Regions from separate parts of the Aeromonas sp. 25-AL00135 genome, predicted to be linked through region 2. Evidence: riboswitches for the same ligand, from Rfam matches in the RefSeq annotation. Region 2 holds a riboswitch; the other holds the start of a gene.
The links. Region 2 has a riboswitch for cyclic di-GMP ahead of lafK (lateral flagellar response regulator transcription factor LafK). Riboswitches for the same ligand answer to the same signal wherever they lie in the genome.
Positions count from the first base shown of each region.

Region 1: another riboswitch for cyclic di-GMP. It lies ahead of ACW5XC_RS18255 (immunoglobulin-like domain-containing protein); the one in region 2 lies ahead of lafK (lateral flagellar response regulator transcription factor LafK).

Region 1 covers NZ_JBSTYQ010000022.1:55,121-60,766, forward strand. The annotation lists gene prlC (oligopeptidase A) at 1-1,726, opposite strand, end outside; cyclic di-GMP riboswitch class I at 2,164-2,249, shown strand; gene ACW5XC_RS18255 (immunoglobulin-like domain-containing protein) at 2,300-4,489, shown strand; gene ACW5XC_RS18260 (hypothetical protein) at 4,658-5,646, shown strand, end outside.
Region 2 covers NZ_JBSTYQ010000007.1:126,321-131,966, forward strand. The annotation lists gene flhB (flagellar biosynthesis protein FlhB) at 1-572, shown strand, start outside; gene lfhA (lateral flagellar biosynthesis protein LfhA) at 576-2,651, shown strand; cyclic di-GMP riboswitch class I at 2,827-2,914, shown strand; gene lafK (lateral flagellar response regulator transcription factor LafK) at 3,052-4,434, shown strand; gene lfiE (lateral flagellar hook-basal body complex protein LfiE) at 4,438-4,767, shown strand; gene fliFL (lateral flagellar M-ring protein FliFL) at 4,785-5,646, shown strand, end outside.

The DNA.
Region 1 (5,646 bases), on a different contig from region 2:
GCGCCGGAAGCTGTGCCGGATTGGCCGGATCAAACTCCTGATGGAGACGGAAGTCGAACAGGGCGAACTCCAGCTGGCGCAGCATCTGCATCGCCGCCTGGAAGTTGCGGGCGGTCAGCATCTTCTCCAGCAGATCGGCAGGCAACGGCTCGCCGGTCTCGTAGTGGCCGGAGATAAAGGCCAGCGCCTCAGACTCCCAGCACCAGTTCTCGAGGAACTGGCTCGGCAGCTCTACCGCATCCCAGGCCACGCCGTTGATACCGGCGACACCGGCCACATCGATGCGGGTCAGCATGTGGTGGATGCCGTGGCCAAACTCATGGAACAGGGTGACCACTTCGTTGTGGGTAAACAGCGCCGGTTTGCCATCCACCGGGCCGTTGAAGTTGCAGGTCAGGTAGGCCACCGGCTTTTGCAGCGAACCATCCTGACGGTAGCGACGACCCAGACAGACATCCATCCAGGCCCCGCCCTGCTTGTGCTCGCGGGCGTAGAGGTCGAGATAGAAGCTGCCGCGCAGCTCGTCGTCAGCATCGAAGATATCGTAGAAGCGCACGTCCGGGTGCCAGGTGTCGATGCCGAGGCGCTCGCGCACCTTCATGCCGAACACCCGCTTCACCACCTCGAACAGCCCCTTCACCACCTTGCTGGCGGGGAAGTAGGGGCGCAGCTGCTCATCGGAGATGGAGAACTTGTGCTGCTTGAGCTTCTCGGCGTAGTAGGCGAGATCCCAGGCGGCCAGCTCGCTCTGACCATGCTGCTCGGCGGCGAAGGCGCGGATCTCCTCCAGCTCGGCCTTGCCTTGTGGCAGGGATTTGGCCGCCAGGTCGGTGAGGAAGCTCACCACCTGTTCGGTCTTGTCCGCCATCTTGGTGGCCAGGGAGAGCTCGGCATAGTTGGCAAAGCCCAGCAGCTGGGCCAGTTCGCGGCGCAGGGTGAGCAGCTCGCTCATGATGGCGGAGTTGTCCCACTTGCCCGCATTGGGGCCCTGATCGGAGGCACGAGTGGTGAAGGCTTCGTACATCTCGGCGCGCAGCTCGCGGTTGTCGGCATACATCATCACCGGCAGGTAAGAGGGGATATCCAGGGTGAACAACCACCCCTCTTTGCCCTTGAGCTCGGCCATCTGGCGGGCAGCGGCACGCACGCTGTCGGGCAGACCAGCCAGTTCGGCTTCATCAGCCACCAGCTTGTGCCAGCCCTGGGTCGCATCCAGCACGTTGTTGCTGAAGCGGGAGGCCAGCTCGGAGAGGCGGGCCTGAATTTCGCCGTAACGCTGCTGCGCCTCGGCAGGCAGACCGATGCCAGAGAGGCGGAAGTCACGCAGGGTATTCTGGATCTCCTTGCGCTGGGCGCCGCTCAGCAGCGGGAAATCATCGCTCTGGGAGAGGGCCAGATAGGCCTGATAGAGCCCTTCATGCTGACCAACATAGGTCTGGAATTCGGAGAGCAGCGGCAGGCAGGCGTCATGGGCCTCGCGCAGCGCTTCGCTATTGAGTACGGAGTTGAGGTGGCTGACCGGTGACCAGATCCGTGACAGGCGGTCATTTACCTCTTCCAGCGGGGCAATCAGGCTATCCCAGGTATGGGGATCACGCTGGGCCAGCACATCGCTGATCTTCTGCTTGCAATCAGCAATCGCCTGAATCACGGCAGGCTGAACCTGCTCCGGCTTGATCTGGCTGAAAGGGGGCAGCGAATCCATTGTCAGCAAAGGGTTATTCATCCCGGTTACCTCTTGTTTGGTCTTGAACAGACCGCTTTAGCAGCTCTGTATGGCTTTCTAACATGTGGCCAAGCCACGCAATAATCAAGCGGGAATCCGCCGCAACCCTGTACTTTTCCAGCCATTGCGACCCGGATCTCTGCCGTTGCTGCAGTTTTGCCATCAACAGCCAGTAACAGAATGAATCTGTGGGCCTTTTTTGGCTCTTACCGCTACTTTCAAGGGGCAAAAAGTCGCCATTTACCGGCGCCACAGCTGCCAGCCAAGTACCGTCATGCTCAATCATGGAAACGAACAAAATGTGGTGGATGTAACAAATTATCAATATTTTTCAGTTAATTAGAATCAAAACCAACTATTGATTAATTTATTTTCAAGCATCTATCATAGGCAACCTGCCATGCAGGTCACTTGATTCTCTGTGCTGCACAGAAATCGGATGAAAAAGGCAAAGTGACCCGAAAGGGCGCGACGCAAAGCCACCGGTCTAAGGGAAAACACCTATGACAGCGGGGCTGCCCCCGGGGACGTCCGGTCACAACCGACGCCCCATTTGCACCGTACGGAGAGACGATGAACAAACTCAAATTATCCCTGCTTGGCTGCCTGCTCGGCATGGGCGCCCCCATGGCATATGCCGCCAGTGCCGGTCAGGCGATGGTCAACCCCCAGTCCGGCGTAGTGGTTGGCTACTGGCACAACTGGTGTGACGGCTCGGGCTACAAGGGCGGTATCGCCCCCTGCGTCAAGCTCGATCAGGTCAACCCGCAATACAACGTGGTCGATGTCTCCTTCATGAAGGTCTATGGCAGCGATCCCATCCCCACCTTCAAGCTCGACTCGGCCATCGGCATGAGCGAAAGCCAGTTTATCGAGCAGATCGCCGAGCTGAACCGTCAGGGCCGTGCCGTGCTGCTGGCGCTGGGCGGTGCCGATGCGCACATCGAGCTGCGCAAGGGTCAGGAGCAGGCCTTTGCCGACGAGATCATCCGTCTGGTGGAGACCTATGGCTTCGACGGACTGGATATCGACCTGGAACAGGCCGCCATCACTGCCGCCGACAACCAGACCGTGATCCCGGCGGCTCTGCGTCTGGTCAAGGATCACTACCGCGCCCAGGGGAAAAACTTCCTCATCACCATGGCGCCGGAGTTCCCCTATCTGACCCAGACTGGCGCCTACATCCCCTATATCCGCAATCTGGAAGGGTACTACGACTGGATCAACCCTCAGTTCTACAACCAGGGTGGCGACGGTATCTACATCGATGGCATCGGCTGGATTGCCCAGAACAACGATGCCCTGAAAGAAGAGTTCATCTACTACATGGCGGATTCGCTGAGCAACGGTACCCGCGGCTTCTACAAGATCCCCCATGACAAGCTGGTGTTCGGCATTCCGACCAACATCGACGCCGCCGCCACCGGCTATGTGCAGGATCCGCAGAAGCTCTACAACGCCTTCAACCGCCTGAAGAGCGAGGGACAACCGCTGCGTGGCGTGATGACCTGGTCCATCAACTGGGACATGGGCCGCAACGCCGCCGGTCAGTCCTACAACGAATCCTTCATAAAGAGCTACGGCCCCTTCATCCACGATCAGGAGATCACGCCGCCGGTCGACAACGGCAAGCCGGTGTTTAGCGGCCTGAGCGATACCCGCATCAAGCAGGGTACCGCCTTTGATCCGCTGGCAGGTGTCAGCGCCAACGACAAGGAAGATGGCGACCTGACTGGCCAGATCCAGGTGGAAGGCTCGGTAGACAGCCAGCGCATCGGCCTCTACCCCCTCACCTACAAGGTGAGCGATCGCGACAACAACGTCACCGAGCAGGTACGCACCATCGAGGTCTACAGCATGAAGCCGGTGTTCAGCGGTGTCACCGACACCACGCTGGAACTGGGTACCGCTTTCGATCCGATGACCGGCGTCAGCGCCCATGATGAAGAAGATGGCGACCTGACCGCCCAAATCAAAGTCAGCGGCAACGTCGACAGCAGCAAGGTCGGCCGCTACACCCTCACCTATCAGGTGAGCGACAGCGCCGGTCAGCAGGTAACCCAGCAGCGCAACGTGACCGTCAGGGAGCAGGGCGCCGTCTGTGAAAACAGCTGGGATGCCAAGAAGGTCTACGTGGGCGGCGATATCGTCAGCCACAACGGCAAGAACTGGCTGGCAGGCTGGTGGACCCAGAACGAAGAGCCGGGCACCACGGGTGACTGGGGCGTCTGGCGCGTACAGGGTGACAGCGACTGCGGCGGCACAACGCCACCCGCCGAAGGCAGCAGCGACTTCACCGTCAGCGCCATGGCGAGCGAGTACACCATAGTCAACGGTCAGGTCAGCATCCGTTTCAACGTGACCACCGCCAACCCGGTACAGATCACCGCAACTCTTGAGCAGAGCGGCCGCAGCCACGGCACCACCAGCAGCCAGGTGAACGGCACCAGCACCCTGGTGCTGCAGGGCAGCAATGTGACCGATGGCAGCTACGAAGTGGTCATCACCGGTCTGGCTGACGGCCAGCAGCCGGTGGTGCAGCGCTTCCAAGTTGCGCTGACCGAAGAGAGCAGCGGCGGTAGCGAAGGCGACTACCCGGCCTACGCCCCCAACACCAGCTATCAGGCCGGTGATCGGGTCAGCAATGCCGGTGGCAACTACGAGTGCAAACCCTGGCCCTACAGCGGCTGGTGTGGCGGCTCGACCAGCCACTATGCACCGGGTACCGGCAGCGCCTGGAGCGATGCCTGGATCAAGCTCTGACCTTGCCCCAACCACTAACGGGGGCTGACAGGCCCCCGCCCATATCCTGCCCGTCGGCCACGCTGCCGATGGGCAGGATGCACTGACCCGGACGGGTTAGCCCCTCTCTTTTACATGCTTGCCAACCACCAAAAAACGTCCAACAACAACCAAGATAAGGAAATCACCATGCCAAGAACCACCAAGCTTGCCACCCTGCTCGGTCTGCTGCTGTCGGCCCATGTCGTGGCCGATGAGCGCGAACAAGCCTATTTCAAACAAACCTATCAGGAGCACTACGAGCAGATGACGGCGCGCCTCGCCGCGCTGCATCAGAGTGCGGCTGACGAGCAGAACGTGATCATCAAGGATGGCAAGCGCCACCTTGCCATCAACGGCCTGCTCTACCCGCTGACAGCGGACAACCACATCCTGTTCGATCTGCCCAAACCCCACTTTTTCGACGAAACAGCCATTCGTAACGTCTTTGATTTCTTCGATGAGGAGTGGGAGCTGACCTGGTACGACGGTGGGGTCGTAGCCGTCAACAAACGCTTTGGCAACTATGACTACGGCAACGGCTGTCTGCTGGAGTACTTCCCCCACGGCCAGATCCAGAATGGCGAACGCACCCGGGTGGTGATGGAGACCAGCTCCTGCAGCGTCAACTCGTTTGCCACCTCGTTGCAATATCTGGACAAAGGCGAGGAGCTGACGGCCGATCAGCTGGGGCTGGACGCCAACCTAATCACGGCGGTCGAGCGCTATCAGGATCGGCTCTATGTCAGCCAGAACGGCAATCCGGGCCATGTGGCCATTATCGATATCCCGAGCCGCCAGCAGATTGGCGAGATCCGCGGCACCGAAACCGGCAGTGCCGCGGCCTACAACCAGGTCAGTGAACTGTTTGTCCGGAACAACCTGCTCTACGTGGTCTCGCGCTACTCGCACCGGGTCGATATCTTCGATCTGGCCGATGAACATCGCCATGTCACCACCCTGGGAACCGGTCGAGATTCCGGCAGCAACAGCCTGCACCGCACCCAGGCCGTCTTTGCCAATCAGGATTACGTGCTGGTGGCCGATGCGCTGAGCGAGATCAAGGTCTACCGCCAGCAGGATGTGACGCCGGAGAACAGCCTCAAGACCCCCATTGCCGGTCGGCTCGCCTTTGAAGG
Region 2 (5,646 bases):
TCCTCTCCCAGGCATTTATTCTGCTGGGGAGCGTTCAGATGCTGATTGCCGTGCTGGATGTGCCCTATCAGCGCTGGTCGCTTAACAAGCAGCTCAGGATGACCAAACAAGAGGTCAAGGATGAGCACAAGAACAGCGAAGGGCGTCCCGAGATCAAGGCCAAAATCCGCCAGGTACAGGGAATGCTTGCCCGCGCGCGTATCGAGCAGCGGGTACCGCAGGCAGATGTGATTATCGTTAACCCGACCCATTATGCGGTGGCCATAAAATATGATGCGGCTCGTGCCAATGCTCCTTTCGTGATTGCCAAAGGGGTCGATAGCATGGCCGAGCGGATCCGTCAGGTCGCCAAACAGCATGACAAGATGGTGATGAGCTTGCCCGAGTTGACGCGAGCCATCTATCACTCGACCAGGGTGGATCAGGAAGTCCCCGCAGGGCTGTACACGGCAGTTGCCTATGTATTGAACCATGTATTGCAGTTAAGGGCGTATGAGGCAGGCAAGGGGAGGAAACCGACCCCTCTTGCCCCGTTATATGTACCGCCCGAGTTACGTCAACCTGAGAGGTAAGTTGTGAACTGGCGTGTATTCACCCAATCCTATACCGCAATTCCGCTGATGTTATTGGCCATTCTGGCCATGATGATCCTGCCTCTGCCCGGTTGGCTGCTGGATGCGCTCTTTACCTTCAACATCGTGTTGGCGGTACTGGTGTTGCTGGTATCCGTCTCGGCCCGCAGACCACTCGATTTCTCGGTATTCCCAACTGTGTTGCTGGTTGCCACCCTGATGCGGCTGTCGCTGAACGTGGCCTCTACCCGTGTGGTGTTGCTGCACGGTCATGAAGGGCATGAAGCGGCCGGTAAGGTCATTCAGGCGTTCGGTGAAGTGGTGATCGGTGGCAACTATGTCGTCGGTCTGGTGGTCTTCGTGATCCTGATGATCATCAACTTTGTGGTGATCACCAAGGGTGGTGAGCGGATTTCGGAAGTATCCGCCCGCTTCACTCTGGATGCTATGCCCGGCAAGCAGATGGCCATCGATGCCGATTTGAATGCCGGCACCATGGATCAGCATCAGGCCAGGGCTCGCCGTGAGGAGATCGCACGAGAAGCAGACTTCTATGGTGCAATGGATGGTGCTTCCAAGTTCGTTCGTGGTGACGCGATAGCTGGCATGTTGGTGCTGATCATCAACCTGGTGGGTGGGTTGGCCATCGGTATCTTCCAGCATGCCTTGCCCGTCGCGGAGGCCTTCCAGCGCTATGCACTGCTGACCATTGGTGATGGTCTGGTTGCCCAGATCCCGTCCCTGCTGATGTCGACTGCTGCGGCTATTATCGTGACTCGGGTCAGCGATGAGGGTGAGATGGCTGATCAGGTTGGTCAGCAGATCCTGGCATCCCCTCGCGTTATCTATACCTCTGCAACCATCATGCTGATCCTGGGTCTGGTACCCGGGATGCCGATGCTCGCATTCCTCAGTTTCGCAGCTGTACTGGCCTGGACAGGTTGGAGTGTCAGCAAGCGAGCCGTCAATGTGCCGGATCTGGATGCAGCGCAAGAGCTGACTCGTCAAATGATTCAGCCTGAACAGCAGGCACTGGAGTGGCAGGATTTGCCGCCAGTTGATACGGTCGCCATCGAGCTTGGTTATCGTCTGGTGCCTTTGGCTGAAACGGATAAAGGGGCTGAACTGCTTGCCCGGGTGCGCGGGATCCGTAAAACCCTCTCCGAGCAGTACGGTTTTCTGCTCCCCGAGATCCGGGTGCGCGACAATCTGCAATTGCAGCCGGATCAGTACCGGATCAAGCTGTCCGGCGTCGCGTTAGCGACGGGGAATGTGGATTGTCAGCGCTTGATGGCCATCAGCAGTGGTGAGACCTATGGCGCGCTAGATGGCGAGTTGACCCAGGACCCGGCCTACGGCATGAGTGCGGTCTGGATCTCCCCTGAACAGAAGGCCAAGGCCCTTAATCTTGGTTACTCGGTGGTGGATTCGGCCACCGTGATTGCCACTCACGCCAGCAAGTTGTTACGTGAACAACTTGATGCGCTGTTTGGTCACGATGAAGTTGGCAAGCTGGGCCAATACCTAGCCAGTCAGTCCCCCCGGTTGGCTGAAGAGCTGAATCTGGCGCTGACCCAGATGCAGCAATTGAGAGTTTTTCGTCAATTGCTAAAGGAGCAGGTCAGTCTTACCGATATACGAACCGTTGCCACGACGCTGCTGGATGCGAGCGAGCTGACCAAAGATCCTGTCTTGCTAGCATCCGATGTGCGCTGTACCTTGAAGCGCCAGATTGTGCGGCAGGCCATTGGTAATCGGGATGTGCTGGCTACGTTTACGCTGGATGATCGCCTTGAGCAGACATTGCTGGCTGCAATGAATCAGTCACAACAGCAGGGCAAAATCCAGCTGGACAGCTTCCCGGTTGATCCACAACTGCTGGCCCAATTGCAGCAAAATATGCCGTTGGTGAAGGAGCAGTTGCAGCAGTTGGGACATGCCCCTGTGTTGGTTGTTATGCCGCAACTGAGACCGTTAATAGCCCGTTATGCCCGATCATTTTCAAAGGGACTCAAAGTGCTTTCTTATAATGAAATACCGGAAGAGTTACGGGTAGAGGTAATTGGTACACTTGGTTAATTGCTGTTGGATAAATGCGCTGATGGGGAAGTGTTTTTTCCGCCTTTGCTTGAATTGCCGTATGAATACTATATGATGTGGCGAAAATTGACGCAGCAATGTGTGAAAGTTAAATAACAAAAACAATATTAATTGTGTTGCTACACGCCTAGGCAATCAGGTCGGGCGTGTTATCACATTGTAAGGGCAAACTGAACTGAAAAGTCAGGACGCAAAGCCTCCGGTCTAACAGCATGAAAGCTAATGACAGCGGGGTTACCAAGGTGAATTTGGATACAATATCGTTACCATATGGATACAAGGTTGTGCTGTTTTTCAGTATCACCTTGTATTGATCCTTTGTGTCTGATGCTTCAGCTCTATTGATTGTCCTATTCACAGTCACAGGTATCAGATGTCTATGTCTTCGGGATTATCAATAAATAAAACAATCGGGTTGTGTGGTGATGGTTGTGCTGAACCACATATATTATTGATTCAACCGTTAGTCGCTAGGAATGAGGTTGTAAATATTCTCTCCAGAGAAGGCCTTAGAGTATCAACGGTTAATTCTGTAAAACAGTCAAAGAGCATTATTGCTGGCAATAATGTTCATCTTATATTGCTCGATATGGATGCCATGACCGAGCTTGGGCCACGTATTCTGCATGAGTTTGAAGGGCTCGATTGTGTCATTATGGTTAATGAGCATCAGGCCGCAATTGCTGCAGAAGCCATGTGTGCCGGAGCTATAGATTATATTGTCAAACCCTTCCGTTCCCAGCAATTGCTCGATGCTGTACGTGGTGCTTTACGCCTTCGTCAGGCGATCCCCAATCTTATCGCTGTGTCGCCCATGAGCCTGCAGGTCTTGCAGCTGGCTCGACGTGCCGCCAAAACCTCTGCCACCATTCTGATTGGTGGTGAGTCAGGCACCGGTAAAGAGCGGTTGGCCCGTTATATTCATGATATGTCAGTCAGGTCTGAAAAACCGTTTGTTGCAATTAATTGCGCTGCCATTCCTGAGACAATGCTCGAATCGATTCTCTTTGGCCATAATAAAGGTGCATTTACCGGTGCTATATCTGCCCAACCTGGCAAGTTTGAGTTGGCACAGGGGGGTACCCTGTTATTGGACGAAATATCTGAATTATCTTTGAACCTGCAAGCAAAGTTATTACGGGTTTTGCAGGAGAAAGAAGTGGAGCGGCTTGGTAGTAATCAAACGATTGCGCTGGATGTTCGTATCATTGCCGCCAGCAATAAAGATCTGCGTACTTTGGTTGCTAATGGATTGTTCCGTGAAGATCTGTTTTATCGTCTTGATGTTTTGCCTATGAGCTGGCCCGCATTGCGTGATCGCCCTGACGATATTATTCCTCTGGCCAACTATTTTCTTGAGCGTTATGCACCTCAGCAGGGTTATCGCCTGAGTAAGCAGGCGTGCCAATTGCTGTTGTCTTATGAATGGCCAGGAAATGTGCGAGAGCTTGATAATGTTATGCAACGCGCATTAATTATGGCGCGCGGTTTGCATATACAGTCCGTCGATTTGATGTTGCCAAACTGTATTCTTCCCCAAGAAACAGTCGCAGCAGACACGTGGCATGCTCCCGAGGGGTTGAGTGAAACCCGGCGGCATGCCGAGTTCCAATTTGTATTAGAGACCTTGCGCCGCTTTCGTGGCCATCGTACCCGCACAGCCGATGCACTGGGCATGACAACCCGGGCACTGCGCTACAAGCTTGCGGCGATGCGTGAGCAAGGCATTGATATTGAACAGCAGATTCAAGCAGAGGGATAAAGAGTGAAGATTCAAATGATGTCATCGCAGGTGACACTCCTGCAACAGATGCAGGAAATGCAGCGTGTCGCCAGTCAGACACCGTCCATCGAATCCAATAGTGATGTATCGGGAGCATCGTTTTCAGAGGCTATGCACGACGTAGTCGGACGTGTCAATGAACAGCAAAATATTGCCTCAAAATTGATGGCATCGGTCGATGCCGGACAGAGCGATGATCTGGTGGGGGCCATGGTGGCGAGTCAAAAAGCCGGCTTGAGTTTTTCAGCCTTGATGCAGGTTCGCAACAAGCTGATGACCGGTTTTGACGACATTATGCGCATGCCGCTCTGAGGTAACAGATGACTGAACTGGTAACATCCCCTCAGGGGGCTGCCCCTGATTCGCTCAAAATCAGGTTGCAAGAGGGGCTACGCAATTGGCGTACCCTCTCCCGTGACAATAAATCGATCCTGACTATTGCTCTGCTGGCTGCCATTGTGGCGGGTACCATAGTCGTTATCCTTTGGACCTCCAGCAAGAACTATGTGCCCCTGTATGGCAAACAGGAGCTATACGATACCGCCAACATCATGGAGATGCTGGAGAAAGAGCAGGTACCTTTCCGTCTGGAAAAGAGCACCGGTCAGGTACTGGTTCCTGAAAATCAGCTGGCTCATGTCCGGATGGCACTTGCTGCGCGAGGGGTGCGTGCAGCCATGCCGTCGGGTCTGGAAGGGCTGGACAATGTAACCGGGTTGGGTACCAGCGAATTTATGGAAGGGGCGCGTTATCGTCATGCCCTGGAAGGGGAGCTGGCCCGCACCATCATAGCCCTCGATGCCGTGCGCAGTGCCCGTGTTCATCTGGCTATTCCGAAGCGCACGCTATTCGTGGGACGCGATGAGGAGAAACCCAGCGCGTCAGTAATGCTCGATATGCAACCGGGCCAATCCATCGAAGCGGGTCAGGTCGAAGCGATAGCCAACCTGGTGGCGGGTAGTATTTCCGGAATGAAACCTGGTGCTGTGACCGTGGTGGACCAATCTGGCCAGTTGCTCAGCGCAGAGCTGGGGGACAAGGTCGGGTTTGGCAAGCAGAGCGTCCAACAGATGGAGTATGTCCGCAAGCTGGAACAATATATCCGTCAGCGCGCCAATGACATGCTCTATCCCATGCTGGGCAGTACCAATTTCAAGGTGCAGATCGCGGCAGACGTGAACTTCAATGCCG